DNA from 2 places in the Amphibiibacter pelophylacis genome. Region 1 is predicted to be linked to the other one. Evidence: predicted binding sites of a transcription regulator. Region 1 holds the regulator's gene; the other holds the start of a gene.
The links. The regulator FliA, encoded in region 1, starts transcription of late flagellar genes. The targets are predictions, from matches to a motif close to CTAAAGTTTNNNNNNNNNNNGCCGNTA.

Region 1 (7,680 bases):
TACCCCGGATTCCTGCAGCACACCGGCTTTGTGGCGATGAACCCCAATCGTCACCTGACCTCGCACTACGATTACTTCAAGGATCTGGTGCGCGGCGACGAAAGCAGCGCCGAGAGCCACCGCAAGTTCTACGACGAATACAACGCCGTGCTGGATCTGCCGGCCGAGTTCTATCTGGACACCATCCGCGTCGTTTTCCAGGATTTCGACCTGGTCAACAAGCGCTGGAAGGTCGCGGGCCAGCTGGTCCGCCCGCAGGACATCACGCGCACCGCGCTGCTGACCGTCGAGGGCGAACTGGACGACATCGCCGGTCCCGGCCAGACCCACGCTGCGCACGATCTGTGCGAAGGCATGGCGGCGAAGAACAAGCAGCGCTACGACGTGATGGGCGCGGGCCACTACGGGATTTTCTCCGGCCGCCGCTGGCGCGAGCATGTTTACCCCGTCATCACCGACTTTATCGCGGGCCTGCAGCCCAAGGCGGCACCGGCCGCGACTGTGGCCCCTGCCACCGAGGCGGCTCCAAAAGCTGCGGCCAAACCGGTCGTCAAAGCAGCTCCTGCCCCGGTCACTGCCGCTGCAGCCGCGGCCCTGGCCCCGGCCAAGGCCGTGGTGAAAAAGGCGCCCACGATCGCAGCACCGAAAGTGACCGCGCCCAAAGCAGCAGCGCCCAAAATCGCAGCACCCAAATCAGCAGTCGTGAAACCCGCTGAAGCCAAGGTCGCGCCAAAGGCCGCACCAGCGCCTGCCCTGACCCCGGCAGAACCCAAGGCCGTCGCCCAACCGGTCGTACCGCCTGCTGCCCAAACCGTCGCCAAAGCAGCCCCTGCTACCGTGGCCCCGGCGCCCGCCCAGGCCGCTGCTCCGGTGGATCTGGTGAGCGCTGCGCAGGCGGCTGAGCCGGTAGCCGTGAAGCCGCAGGTGGCTCAACCTGTCGCGGCCCAAACCGCCGCAAAGCCGTCCGCTGCGCCGAAAAAACCCGCGTAAAGCGCAAGCCCTCAGCGACAGCCCGCCCAAGGTTCAGGCCTTCGGCGGGCTTTTTCATGGGCCTCAAGCTGCAGACAAAAAGACCGAAAACCCTCGCCTCATCGCCTGACTGCGCCGCATCGACCTCACGCACACTGTTTCCAGTACCCCGGGTCCGTCGTCCCGGGACAGCAGTCCGGTGAGGAAACCATGTCGATCAAACGCTTTATTGCCCGCACGTCGCGCGATGCGCTGAAACTGGTCCGTGAAGAGCTGGGCGAAGACGCCGTCATCATGGCCACGCAGCCCTGCCCGCAGGGCGTGGAGCTGGTCGCCATGAGCGCGGAATCTGCGCAGGAATGGCACAGCCGCTGGGCCAGCGCCCCAGCCATTTCGGCCAGCACCGCGCCCGCCGCCCCGGTTCAGACCGTCGAAGCCGCCCCGGCCGATGACGGCATGAGCACGCTCTCCTTCCAGGACTATGTGCGCGAGCGCATGCTGCGCCGCCGCGCTGCGCAAGCCAAGGCCGCCCAGGAAGAGGCGCAGACTCGCGCCCGTGCCCAGGACCAGGCCCGCTACGCCCCGGCCGCGACCCAGGCGGCGCCCCTGCGCACTGTGGACGACCCCGCTTTCCCCGCTGCGGCCGCCGAGCTGGTGGCCGCGCTGGCCGCAGCCGAAGCGCAGGTGCAGGCGCAGGCGCCGCTGCAGAATCCCCTCCAGGCTGCCGCTCCTGTGCAACGCCCCGCCGCCAAACCCGCGCCGCAGCCTGCCGCAGCACGCACCTTCAGTGCGGCCAGCGAAATCCCGCCCGCGCAGCCCGCGTTTTCGGCCGCTGCCGCCGACGCCAGCCCGCAGGCGCAGCGCGCCGTGATGCGCGAGCTGGGCTCGATGAAACAGCTCATCGAAGACCGCTTTGAGACCCTGGCCTTCCTGGAGCGCCTGCGCTGCCAGCCGCACCAGGGCGAATTCACCCGCCGCATGATGGAGCGCGGCTTCTCCAGCCCGCTGGTGCGTGCCATGGTCGAGGCCATGCCCGCCGATCTGGACAGCGACAGCGTGGACCGCTGGGCCAGCGCCCAGCTGCTGCAGCACCTGCTGACCGGCTGGGACGACGCCCCACTGGAGGACGATGGCGGCATCTACGCCATGATAGGCAGCACTGGCGTGGGCAAGACCACGACCACGGCCAAGCTGGCCGCCGCCTTCGCCATGAAGCACGGCACCGCCGGGCTGGGCCTGATCACCCTGGACGCCTACCGCCTGGGCGCGCAGGAGCAATTGCGCGCCTACGGCCGCATCCTGGGCGTTCCGGTGCACACGGCGCACGACAGATCGTCTCTGGAAGATCTGCTGACGCTGCTGTCGGGCAAGCGCATGGTGCTGATCGACACGGCCGGCATGGCCCAGCGCGATCACCGCACCCGCGAGCTGCTGGACATGGTCACCCGCCCCGACATCCGCCACGTGCTGGTGCTCAACGCCTCGGCGCAGGGCGACACACTGGAAGATGTCACCGTGGCCTACAGCGGCCACAGCTGCCACGGCGTGATCCTGTCCAAGGTGGACGAAACGCTCAAGCTCGGCCCGGCGCTGGACGTGGCGCTGCGCCACCGCCTGCGCGTGGTCGGCGTGGCCAACGGCCAGCGCGTGCCCGAGGACTGGCACCGCCTGTCGCCGCAGGCGCTGGTTCAGCGCGCCATGAGCACCGTCAGCGCTCCCGCCTTCCGCTTTGGCGAGCGCGACGCCACCATCGCCTTCATGCCACCCCCGGCCCGTCAGGGACGCCCCGGCGTGGCCCTGCACGGCTGAGGTCCCGATGGCACTGCCCACCGCTCCCGCCCCCGATCAGGCCGAAGGCCTGCGCCGCCTGTTCCGCCCGCAGCACCGCGTGTGCTGGATTCCGGTCGTCTCCAACCCCTACGTGGCCAGCCGCCAGCTGCTGGAATCGCTCACCGTCGCCTTCACCCAGCGCAACGAGCGCGTGGTCGTCGTCGATGCCGGGCCGCTGGCGCCCGAGCCCGCCGAGCTGGCCACGGTCAGCCTGGAATGCTGCCTGGAGCCCGTGGCCGACGGGGTCTCCTACCTCGCCGCCCGGGGCCTGCCGCGCCATTTTCTGGATGTGCACGGCGATGCCGTCCACTTCCTGCACGCCATCCAGGCCTGCCTGCCCGAAGACGCCGTGGTGCTGCTGCACGCCAGCGCGCCCGATCTGGTCCGCCTCTTTGCCGGACAGAGCGTGCGCCCGGTGGTGCTGACCGACAGCCGCGTGGACAGCGTGCTGGACGCTTACGCCAGCTTCAAGCTGCTCAACCTGCGCTTGGGCCTGCGCACCTGCGATGTGCTGATCGCCAGCGAGGCCGCTGATCTGGCCGCGCAGACTGCGGCGCATGCGCAGGCCGCTGGCTCGCCGCCCTCGGCCGCGCGCGCCGTGGTGCCGGGTTCGGCCCAGCCCGTGGCCAGCGGGCGCATCGCCACGGCCATGTCCTCGTGCATGACGCACTTTCTGGAAGCCAGCCTGCTGAGCTGCGTGGACGTGCAGCGCGACGCCAGCGGTCACATCAGTGCGACCGCGCTGGATGTCCACCGGGGCACGCCCGCACTGGCCTGGGACGAGGCTTTCACTGCGCTCACGCAGGGGCAGATTCGCGCCTTCCGGGGCGACGAGGCGGCTGCAGCACCGGCCCAGCCGCCCTTGGAGGCGCCCGCTGCGGCCCCGGCGCTGCGCGCCACGGGCCAGCGCATCACCGCCCGCCAGCCGCTGCCGCAGGCCACCGACGGCGTCCCGCCCGACTGGATGGAGAGCCTGCTGGACAGCGGTCCTGTCCAGCCCTCACCCGGGGTGCTGCTGTCCAGCACGCCATGACCGCCCCTTCTTTGCCTGACCCATCCGCAGTACCGGGAGCCGATTTGAACGCCACCCCTTCCAGCGCCACCGCAGTGCCCTCGGCGGCCACCTACACCGCGCAAGGCCGCCTGAACACCAACGCCCTGCTGCGCCAGTACAGCGTGCTGGTGCGACGGCTGGCGCACCAGATGATCGTCAAACTGCCGCCCAATGTGATGCTGGACGATCTCATCCAGGTCGGCATGATCGGCCTGAACGATGCGCTCACCCGCTTCGATCCGGGCCAGGGGGTGCAGTTCGAGACCTTCGCCACCCAGCGCATCCGGGGCGCGATGCTCGACGAGCTGCGCGCCAACGACTGGATGAGCCGGGGCGACCGCAAGCAGCAGCGCAACATCGAAACCGCCGTCCACCGTCTGGAGCAGAAGCTGGGCCGCATGCCGCTGGAGGCCGAGATCGCCGCCGAGCTGGGTCTGTCGCTGACCGATTATCAAGAGATGCTGGGCAAGGTGCGCGGCACGCAGCTGCTGTATCTGGAAGATCTGTCGGGCGACGAGGGCGACGAGAACTACCTCGACCGTCACGTCGTGGACGAAGCCAGCAACCCCTTCCACCGCCTGCAGGACCAGCGCATGCGCCAGGCGCTGGTCGATGCCATCAAGAAGCTGCCCGAGCGCGAGCAGTACATCATGAGCATGTACTACGAGCACGATATGAACCTGAAGGAAATCGCCCTGGTGCTGGGCGTGACCGAATCGCGCGTCTGCCAGCTGCACAGCCAGACCATCACCCGCCTGCGCACCAAGCTGCGCGCCTGGCAGGCCGAGAAGCGCTGAGGGGCGGGGGCTGACGGGCCGCAGCTGTCGCGCGGCAGCGACAGCGTGGCGAGCCGGGGCATAAAGTTCCCGTCAACGGCTGGCGCGTGATATTTTCACGCGAATTCCGCTGACTTCCGCGCTGCCCGCGTCTCCCCCCATGCCCCGAATCTCCCTGAAACCCACCGTTCTGGCACTCGCCAGCCTGGCCGCTCTGGCCCTCGTGCCGCTGCACGCCGCGCAGGCCGAACCGCTGTACCTGATCGGCCTGACCGGCCAATCCAACTCGCTGGGCACGCTGGGCAACACCCCGGCCGCGCTGCCCTCCAGCTTGCGGCTGGGCCAGTTCCCCAGCGAGCAGCCCGGCTGGAAGTATTTCTGGTGGGACAACTTTGCAGGCCCCTCCCCATCGGACGATGCCGCTCTGGGTGGCGCCACGGCCTGGGGCCCCATCGTGGCCCAGCCCAACTACATCTACGTGGGCAAAGGCACCGCGCTGTGGGGCCCCGAAGTGGGTATGGCGCGCTGCGCCCTCGCCCAGGGCTACCGCCAGTTCGGCATCGTCAAGGCCTCGCGCGGCGGGGGCGGTAACGGCCTGTGGGATCCGGATTCGGCCGATCACCACGCCTACACCAAGGTGATCTCCACCTTCCGCACGGCGGTGGGCAAGCTCCCGGCCGGGGTGACCCCGACCTGGTCAGCGCTGATGTACCTGCAGGGCGAATCCAACACCGATGCCGAGGCCAGCCAGACCGCCGTGCGCCTGCAGCGCCTGGTGGATCGTCTGGGCCACGATCTGGGTGCGGCCAAGCCCCTGGTGGCCGTTCTGGGCGAACCCACCCGACCCAAAGGCACCGCCTGGCCCGTGACGGTCGCGCAGTTCCGCGGCCTGGTGCAGCAGCAGCCCCAGCGCTACGCCTGGGTGCCCACGCAGGGCACACCGCTTTGGGATGGCGTGCACTTCAATGCGATCGACCAGCTGGACATCGGCTGCCGCTACGCCCGCGAGCTGGGCCAACTGATGGCCTTCCCCAACAGCGTGCGCTGGCAGAATGCAGCGCCGACCGGTCAGGGCTATTACACCGGTCTGCGCTTTGCGCTGGATGCCGCCGCGCTGACAGTCAGCCAGCGCGAGGCTGCGCCCCAGCGCCTGGTGCTGCTGGACCGCATCCGCCTGATCGGCGGCAGCACGAGCGTGGCTGCCGACACCACGCCCGTGAACGCGCAGATCTGGCAGGAATCCGGCGACGGCCTGCCCCTGCGCCCGGTGGCCACCTCGCAGAACGCCATCGCGCCCGCCGCGCTGATGGATCAGGACATGCCTTTCCTGTTCGCGCCCGACACCTGGCTGGACCGCCAGGCGCGCTACCGCCTGGTGTTTGTGACCGCCCAGGGCCAGCCGGCCTGGGCGCGCTTCCGGGCCAGCCCCGGGGCTGACGGTGCGCTGCAGCTGCTGGGCAAAGGCGGCCGCGTCATCGACAGCGGCTGGCAGCCCAGCGTGCAGATCACCACCGCCGCACCGCCCGAAGGCACGCGCCTGCTGACGCCCTCTGCCCCGCTGGCCACCGGTGGCCACGGCACGTACACCGGCTTTGATCTGGGCCTGGCGGGCGACACCGACGCCAGCACAGCGCCGCGCTGGCGCATCCAGAAGCTGCAGCTGCAGGCGGGCGGTCTGATTCCGGGCGCCACTTTTCCGGCCGCCTACCTGCAGATCAGCCAGGACGCTCAGGGCCTCGTGCCTGTGGCCCGCTCGCTGAACGCCCTGACGCTGGACGGAACGGTGGCGCGCGGTACGCCGGCCACGTTCACCTTCGGCAATGACGCCGTGCTGGACAGCCAGACCCGCTACTTCGTCCACGCCGTCGATGCCAGCGGCCGCGCCACGCCCCTCCGCTTCCTGGTCGAGCAGTCGGACAGCGCAACGCACCGCCTGCGCCTGCCCAGCGGCGACTGGCAATCCAGCCGCTGGCAGGCCGCGCACCGCATCGTGGCGGTTCCGGCGCCCTGACCCACTGCCCCTTGATCCCCTGACCTGAACGCCACGCCGGGGCCGCCACCATTGACGGAACAGCGGAACCCCGGCGCCCGCCCTGATTCAGAACCTGCTGAAGCCTGTCTTCAGCATTTTTTTGCTCCAATCTTATATAAGACATAAGTTGTCTTTGATAGTGGCGTTAGAATGCGGCGATCCGCTTCAGGCGAACCGCTTTCACCCGCAATCGCCCTGAACCGCCCTCTTCCATCCTTCTCTTCCAAGCCTTCCAAGGAGCTTTCCATGACACAAGCCACCCGTGAACAGCAGATCGCTGCCCTCAAAAAAGACTGGGCTGACAACAGCCGCTGGTCGTCCGTGAAACGGCCTTACAGCGCTGAAGACGTCGTTCGTCTGCGTGGCAGCCTGCAGCCCGAATACACCCTGGCCCGCCGTGGCGCCGAGCGCCTGTGGGCGCTGGTCAACGGCGAAGCCGCCAAGGGCTATGTGAACGCCTTTGGCGCCATCACCGCTGGCCAGGCCATGCAGCAGGCCAAGGCCGGTCTGGAAGCGGTGTACCTGTCGGGCTGGCAGGTCGCCGCCGACGGCAACACCTCCGAGACCATGTACCCCGACCAGTCGCTGTACGCCTACGACTCGGTGCCGACCATGGTGCGCCGCATCAACAACACCTTCAAGCGCGCCGACGAAATCCAGTGGAGCCGCGACATCAACCCCGGCGACAAGGACTTTGTCGATTACTTCCTGCCCATCGTGGCCGACGCGGAAGCCGGTTTCGGCGGCGTGCTGAACGCCTTCGAACTGATGAAGAACATGATCGCCGCTGGCGCCGCTGGCGTGCACTTTGAAGACCAGCTGGCCGCCGTGAAGAAGTGCGGCCACATGGGCGGCAAGGTGCTGGTGCCCACGCAGGAAGCCATCGAGAAGCTGGTCGCCGCGCGCTTCGCCGCCGACGTCATGGGCGTGCCCACCATCATCCTGGCGCGCACCGACGCCGAAGCCGCCAACCTGATCACCTCCGATCACGACGCCAACGACAAGGCCTTCCTGACCGG
Region 2 (7,680 bases), on a different contig from region 1:
CATCGTCAACGCGCTGGCGCGCAATGAGCTGGACGTGGCCGATTTCTACTTCCAGCGCGGTGCCTACCAGGCGGCGGTCAACCGCTCGCAGGAGGTCATCCGCGAGTTCCCCAACACGCCCGCCAACGAGGCGGCGCTGTGGGTGCTGGCGCAGGCCTACGGCCACATGGGCCTGAACGATCTGCAGTCGGACACGCTGCGCGTGCTCAAGGCCAGCTTCCCGAACAGCGAGTACCTGAGCCGCCAGCCGGCCGGCCTGATCGAAAACAGCCGCCCCTGGTGGCGTTTCTGGTAAGGGGCGCGGTATGTCGGCCAACACCCTGGGCGAACTGTTTCGCGTCACCAACTTCGGCGAAAGCCACGGCCCGGCCATCGGCTGCGTCATCGACGGCTGCCCGCCCGGGCTGATGCTGTCGGCGGACGACATCCAGCACGACCTGGACCGCCGCCGCCCCGGCACCAGCAGCGTGGTCACGCAGCGCAGCGAGGCGGACCGGGTAGAAATCCTCTCCGGCCTGTACGAGGGCCTGACCACCGGCGCGCCCATCGCGCTGCTGATCCGCAACACCGACCAGCGCAGCAAGGATTACGGCAACCTGCTGGACACCTTCCGCCCCGGTCACGCCGATTACAGCTACTTCCGCAAATACGGCGTGCGCGATCCGCGCGGTGGCGGGCGCTCGTCGGCGCGGCTGACCGCGCCCACGGTGGCCGCTGGCGCTGTGGCGCGCAAATGGCTGCTGGAGCACGCGGGCGTGCGCATCACGGGCTGGATGTCGCAGATGGGCGCGCGCGTCATCCCTTTCGAGGGCTTTGAACACATCGCCAACAACCCCTTCTTCGCGGCCAACGCCAGCCTGATCGCGCAGCTGGAGGAAGACATCCGGGCGCTCAAGGGCGATTCGGTGGGCGCGCGCATCGAGGTGCTGGCCACCGGCGTGCCGCCCGGCTGGGGCGAGCCGATTTACGACCGCCTGGATGCCGACATCGCGCACGCCATGATGGGCCTGAACGCCGTCAAAGGCGTGGAGATCGGTGACGGCTTCGCCAGCGTCGCACAAAAAGGCAGCGAGCACGGCGACGAAATGACGCCCGAGGGCTTTGTCAGCAACCACGCGGGCGGGGTGCTGGGTGGCGTGTCATCGGGGCAGGACATCCGCGTGTCCCTGGCCATCAAGCCGACCAGCTCGATCAGCCTCGAGCGCCGCTCGGTCACCCGCGACGGCGAACCGACCACCGTCGTGACCAAGGGCCGCCACGACCCCTGCGTGGGCATCCGCGCCACGCCCATCGCCGAGGCGCTGCTGGCCATTGTCCTGATGGATCACGCCCTGCGCCACCGCGCCCAGTGCGGCGACGTACGCCACACCGTGATGCCGGTTCCGGCACGCCGCCCGGGCTGAACCGGCAAGCGGCGCGCCAGCCGCGTCTGGCTGGTCAGGCGTAGCGGTTCAGTGCGGCCAGCTGCGTCGTGACATAGCTTTGCAGCGCATTGTTCTTGGACGCAATCGTGTCCAGACGCTGGAACTGGGTCTGCAGACGGGCGGCATTGCTGTCAGCCCGCTCGGTGACTTTGTCCTGATTGGCCTGGTTGCTTTTGATCAGCTTGTTCAGCCCTTCGGTGCGGTTGTCCAGCAGCCCGCCGGTGTCCAGAACGGCTTTGGTGGTCTGGGCCATGCGCGCCATGATGCCGATGCCATTGCCGTTGGCATCACCGGCCGTCGAGAAGGCCTTCTGCAGTGCGGCCGGGTTGTCCTGGAGCGCCTTGGTGAATTTGCTTTTGTCCAGGCTGAGCACGCCGTCGCTGCCGACCGACAGGCCAAAGCTGCTGGCCAGCTGCAGGCTGCCGTCGATGGTGGTGCCGCCTGTCAGCGCCTGGCGCATCTGGCGCTGCAGGCCAATGGTGGCCGAATCGCCCTGCAGGGCACCGCCTTTTTTGGTGGCCGCGTCGTATTTGGTCTGGTCTTTTACAAATTTCGAGTAGTCGTTGTAGACCTTCACGAAGTTGTCCATGGCCTTCATCAGCTCGTCACTGCTGTTGGCCACGCTGACCTGCACGGGTTTGTTCGCTTCGGTGAGCGCGCTGACCGTGATGTCCACGTTCTGCATCACGCTCTTGAAGGTGTTGCTGCTGCTGGTGACGGCCACGCCGTTGATGGTGGCTTTGGCGTCCTGGCCTTTGGCCGTTTCAGCCATCGCCGCCTGGCTGGCGCCAAAAGACATATTGAATGAGATGTTCGCCACCGCCGCCTTGCTGGCGCTGTTGTCGGTGATGTCCACCGAGAAGGTGTTGCTGGCGCCACCGTCGGCCGACTGGTAGACCAGGGTCTTGCCCTGTTCGCCGCTGATCACGGTGGCGGTGACGCCCGCCTTGGCGTCGTTGATCTTGCGCGCCACGGATTCCAGGCTGGCGCTGTCTGACCCCAGGTTCAGCGTCACCGGACTCTTGCTGCCCGACTTGATGGTGATTTCGCCCACGCTGAAGGTCTGGTCCTTGGCGATCAGGGCCGACTGTGCGGTCTGCGGTTTGGCCAGCTGCTCGACCGAGACCGAGAAATTGCCCGGCACCGCGCCCGAACTGGACGTGACCTTGAGCGTTTTCTCATCGCTGCTGGTCGATGTGGTGTTGGCCCACAGCTCGGGCTTGCTCAGCGCCTGCGCGGCGTCGCGGATGTTGGTGACATAGCTCTTCATCAGCCCGACGCTGGACAGCTGGGCATTGAGCTTGCTGGCCGTGGTCTGCAGCGGCTTGAGCGCCTGCAGATCCACCGCCCGCAGCTGGGAGATCATGCTGCTGACGTCCAGCCCCGAGCCGATGCCTGCGAATGAAAATGAACCGGTTGCCATGTCGCCCTCCAGGTGATTCTGTGATGGCGCTCCGTCCAAACGTGGAGCCCCTGGGCAGTTATCGGCGGCCGTTCGGCAGACTTGAGGCCCCGGGCCGGGGGTAGATCGAAAAAAAACAGCGGCCGACTGGCCGCTGTTTCGGGGGAGCAGACCGGCTCTTCAGCGCGACGCGAAGGCGGCGATGTCGTCCGGGGCCGAGGCTGAAGCGGTGCGCATCTGCGTGGCGCGGCGGGCGCCGTCAAAACGGGCGCTCCAGTAAGAGTTGGCGATGCGGTCCACGCGAACCACCGAACCCGTGCGCGGGCTGTGCACAAACTTGCCGTCACCCAGATAGATCCCGACGTGCGAGAAATCGCGGCGCATGGTGTTGAAAAACACCAGATCGCCGGGCTGCAGGTCGCTGCGGTCGACTTTCAGGAAACCGGCGTAGTGGGCCTGCTCGGCGGCTGTGCGCGGAATGGTGATGCCCAGGGTCTTCTCGAAGACATAGCGGGTGAAGCCGCTGCAGTCAAAGCCGCGCGCCGTGGTGCCGCCGTAGCGGTAGGGAACGCCCAGGTAATCCAGCGCGGTGTCGATCATGGACGAGGCCTTGTCGCGCAGGTTGCTGGTGATTTCGGCGGGGGAGATGTTCTGGATGATGTCGCCCAGGCTGTGCTGGCGGAGCATCTGCATCATGGCGTCGCCCTGATCGGGGGGCGGGCCACCTGCGCTGCCGTCAGCCGGAGCGGCGTGGGCTGCATGGATCGACAGGGCCAGACAGGCGCAGACAAGAAACTGGGGAGCAAAGCGGCGTGCGTGTGGGGGCATCGTCGTGTCGTTGTATAAAAGAGACAAAGCGGGATCGCAAAAACAGGCCGAAGGATACCGGTGGCCCGGCAGAGCGTCAAGGCTTTTTTCAGGGTTTTTTCAAAAGAATCAAACTCTTGGCGATGTTTCAGGACTTAAATCAGGGAAATCACCTAAATCGGAAAAGGTGTTTTCGCCGCGTCGTGGCAGAACGCTGCAAGACTGAAATGAGGGTGTAAGCCCGGTCTGATCCAGCGGACTGGAGCGGTCCGGTTCGCCAGAATGGGTTGAAGATGCTCTGGCGTGCGCCAGAGCCACAAACCCCGCCTGAACCGGCCAAGGAACCCCCATGAAAGACGCCCTGCTGATGACGCTGATTGCTGCTGCCGAAATGGACAGGCCGCTGGAACAGGGCGTGACCCTGCTGGTCGACGGCTTCCTGGTGTCGGGCGAAATCGTCAGTTTTGCCCAGTACCTGCACCACAACAGCGCGGTCGAAGGCGTGGAGCGCTTCATCCAGCAGTCCGGCGGCAATGCCAGCCCGGCCGGGGCGCCCAACTTCATCCACCTGAAGAATGCGCGCTTTTACACCGCCAGCGGCCAGTCGGTGCCCTCCGACGACGGCGTGTACTGGCGCGGCGCGGTCGAGGCCGTCAGCGGCTTTTCGTTTGGCGTGATCCAGCTGGACTGACTACGCCGGTGTGGCTGTGCGCCCTTCAGGCCAGCCCGGGCCAGACGCGCAGCAGCAGCCATCCCAGCAGCAGATTCAGACCCAGCAGCGGCACGGACCAGGCATGGAAAGCGCCCCAGCGGCCCTCCGCCCCCAGCTGGCGCAGGGCGATCAGATTGGCCAGCGAGCCCAGCACGAAGCCGTACCCCCCCACGTTGACGGCGTAGGCCAGCAGCGCGCCGGGCGGCTGGCTGTGCAGCAAGAGCATGGTTGCTGGCACGTTGCTGATGAGCTGCGACAGCCCCACCGCGCCCAGATAGCGGACGGTTTCGCCCGCGCCGGCCAGTTCCGTCAGGGCGGTGTTGATCAGCGGCAGCGAGGCCAGCAGCTGGATGTCGATGAACATCAGCGCGAACACTGCCAGCAGCGGCCAGTCCACCTTGAGCAGCAGGCGCCAGCGCAGTGCCGCCAGCCCGGCCAGCGTCAGCGCCAGGCCCGCCAGCGGCTGCTGCAGGTGCAGCGCCAGCAGAAACAGCCCATACAGCGCGCAGGACAGGGCCAGCAGCGGCCGGTCCGTGGCGCTGCGCCCGGCGTCTGGCGCGGGCGCGCAGGGCTGGCCGGAGAACACGGCGGCCGTCAGCGCCAGCAGCGTGGCCAGGCTGGCCAGCGCCAGCGGTGCCATCTGGGCCACGAAGGCGGCGGGGCTCAGCCCCGACTGCTGCCACAGCAGGATGTTCTGCGGATTGCCGATGGGGCTGAGCAGCGATCCGGCGTTGACCGCCATGGCCTGGAAAATCACCAGCCGCGCCACAGGAAGGTCGGCGCGACCGCGCAGCGTCAGGGTCAGCGGCACGGTGATGAACAGGGCCACGTCGTTGGTCAGCACGGTGGACAGCGCCGCCGCCGCCAGCACCAGGAAGAGCGCCAGGCGGCGCGGACTGTCCAGGTGGTGCATCAGGCGCAGCGCCAGCGGGGCCAGCGCGCCGCTGGACTGCAGCCCCTGCGTCAGGGCCAGCAGGGCGGCCAGGGTGGCCAGCGTGGGCCAGTCTATGGCCTGCGGGTAGTTCAGCGCATCGTGCGGGTGCACCAGCGCCCAGAGCACGGCGGGCAGCAGCAGGGCCAGCAGAAAGCGCTCGCGTCGCAGGCGCTGCGCCAGACCCAGCACGGTCGTCAGAAGAGGCATGGCGCCATTCCCGGGCAAAGGGCAGATTCTATCGGCGCGCTGCGCCAGGCGCTGAGCCGTGCCAGATCGAGTCAGCCCGCTGGGCCGTTAAATCTGGCACGGATTCATGGCCCGGAGACCACGGTTGCCGTGACAGAATCCCGTGACATTGGGTTATTCCGTGGCGAAAAAAGCAATATAGAAGGCAACAGGCCTGAGTGTCTGTCGCCCACAGCAGAGCCCTTCCGGCAGACCGATCCAGACAAGGCGCAGCAAGCGATGAGACTCAAGGCGTGGTGGCAGTCCTGCCGTGAGCCCCTGCGGCGCACGGTGGGTCACAGTGCGCCACTGGCGGCCCTGGTGGTCACCAACGCGGCGCTGGCCTGGCTGGGTTTCAGCGTGATGGACGGCGCGCGCGCCTTCATTGCCGGGGAAAGCCAGTGGTCGCGCGCGCAGAAAGACGCTGTCTTTTACCTGGATGAGTACAACCGCAGCGGGCGGCCGCAGGATCTGGCGGCCTTTCGCACCGCCATTCACATTCCTGTCAGCGCCAGCCTGGCCAAGCGCGCCATGGATGCGCGCGAGCCTGATCTGGACGCGGCTGCGCGCCATTTCCGGGCGATGAATCTCTACCCGCCCGACGTGCCGCGCATGATCTGGCTTTACACGCACTTCCGCCACCTGTCGCTGCTGCGGCCGTCGGAGCAGCTCTGGCAGGAGGTGCTGCCGCAGCTGGAGGAGCTGGTTGCGCTGGCCGATGCCATGGAAGCCAGCGTGCGCCAGGGCCGGCATACGCCGCAGGCCATTGCGCGCTATGACCAGCGCGTGGCGGCGCTGCGCCAGACCATGCAGCTGCTGGCGACGCGCTTTTCCGCCCGCCTCAACGAGGCCACGGTCACCGTAGAGAACGGCCTGCGCATCATGGTGCCGCTGCAGATCGTGCTGCTGCTGGCGGCGGGCATGTGGGCCTCGCTGGTGATGATCCGCCGCGGCTACGACAGCGAAAAAGACGTCATCGAAACCCAGCGGCGCTGGCGTTATGCGGTCGAGGGGGTCAACGACGCGGTCTGGGATCTGGATGTGGACGCCGGCGTGGCCCAGGTGTCGCGCCGCTGGTTCACCCAGCTGGGCTATCCCGATCCGGGGGTGGATTTCAGCGACGTGCTGCGCGAGCAGATGGTGGCCCACATCCATCCCGAAGACAGCCCCCGCGTGCTGGCCCAGATCGAGCGGCTGCGCACGGGGCCAGAGCTGAACGCCATCGAGTACGAGTTCCGCTACCGCTGCCGCGACGGCAGTTACCGCTGGATGCAGTCGCGCGTGTGGGTGATTTCGCGCCGTCCGGGCGGTGCGCTGGAGCGCCTGGTGGGCGTCAACAGCGACATCCACGACCGCCACGAGATCGAGCAGCGCCTGCGCCACATTGCCTATCACGACAGCCTGACTGGTCTGCCCAACCGCCTGCACTTTGCCCGCGTGCTGGCCCAGCGTCTCGATGCGGCGCGCATTGGCGGGCTGAGCTTCGCTGTGCTGGCCATTGATCTGGACCGCTTCAAGGATGTCAACGAGGAGCACGGCCGCCGCGTCGGCGACGCGCTGCTGCAGCAGCTGATCGTGCGGCTGACGCCGCAGCTGGCCGCGCAGGATGTGCTGTCCCGTGTGGCGGGCGACGAGTTTCGCGTCCTGCTGGCCGATGTCGATTCTCCCCAGCGCCTGCGCCAGCGCGTGGCGGCGCTGATGCAGCAGGTCGAGTCGCCGTTCCAGATCGATGGCCACGCGATCAGTCTGGGGATGTCGCTGGGTTCGGCAGTCTACCCGCGCGACAGCCACAGCGCCGACGAGCTGCTGGCCGACGTGGAATCGGCGCTGGCGCAGGCCAAGGCGCTGGGCCGGGGCCGCCACGAGGATTACAACCCCGTGCTGCAGCAGATGGTGCGCGAGCGCCGCCACCTGGCGGCCGACCTGCGCCGGGCGGTGGATGCGGGCGAGCTGTTTCTGGTCTACCAGCCCATCGTCCACCTGGCCAGCCAGCGCGTGCACAAGGCCGAGGTGCTGCTGCGCTGGAAGCACCCGCAGCGCGGCCTGATCAGCCCGGCCGAGTTCATCCCCGTGGCCGAGGAAACCGGCCTCATCCTGCCCATCGGGCAGTGGGTGCTGGAGCAGTCGGTGCGCGATCTGGCCGTGCTGCGCGCGGCGCTGGGCGACACCTTCCAGG

Region 2: a site for FliA is predicted at 2,907-2,933, ahead of fliD (flagellar filament capping protein FliD). Genes of this name have one in related genera too.

The regions. Positions count from the first base shown of each region.
Region 1 is NZ_JAWDIE010000004.1:100,889-108,568, forward strand. It holds gene RV045_RS03680 (polyhydroxyalkanoate depolymerase) at 1-990, shown strand, start outside; gene flhF (flagellar biosynthesis GTPase FlhF) at 1,180-2,778, shown strand; gene RV045_RS03690 (hypothetical protein) at 2,786-3,832, shown strand; gene RV045_RS03695 (RNA polymerase sigma factor FliA) at 3,877-4,650, shown strand; gene RV045_RS03700 (sialate O-acetylesterase) at 4,790-6,640, shown strand; gene aceA (isocitrate lyase) at 6,908-7,680, shown strand, end outside.
Region 2 is NZ_JAWDIE010000014.1:30,970-38,649, forward strand. It holds gene RV045_RS09815 (outer membrane protein assembly factor BamD) at 1-295, shown strand, start outside; gene aroC (chorismate synthase) at 306-1,403, shown strand; gene fliD (flagellar filament capping protein FliD) at 1,438-2,847, opposite strand; gene RV045_RS09830 (C40 family peptidase) at 3,007-3,654, opposite strand; gene RV045_RS09835 (hypothetical protein) at 3,983-4,324, shown strand; gene RV045_RS09840 (SLC13 family permease) at 4,350-5,486, opposite strand; gene RV045_RS09845 (putative bifunctional diguanylate cyclase/phosphodiesterase) at 5,745-7,680, shown strand, end outside.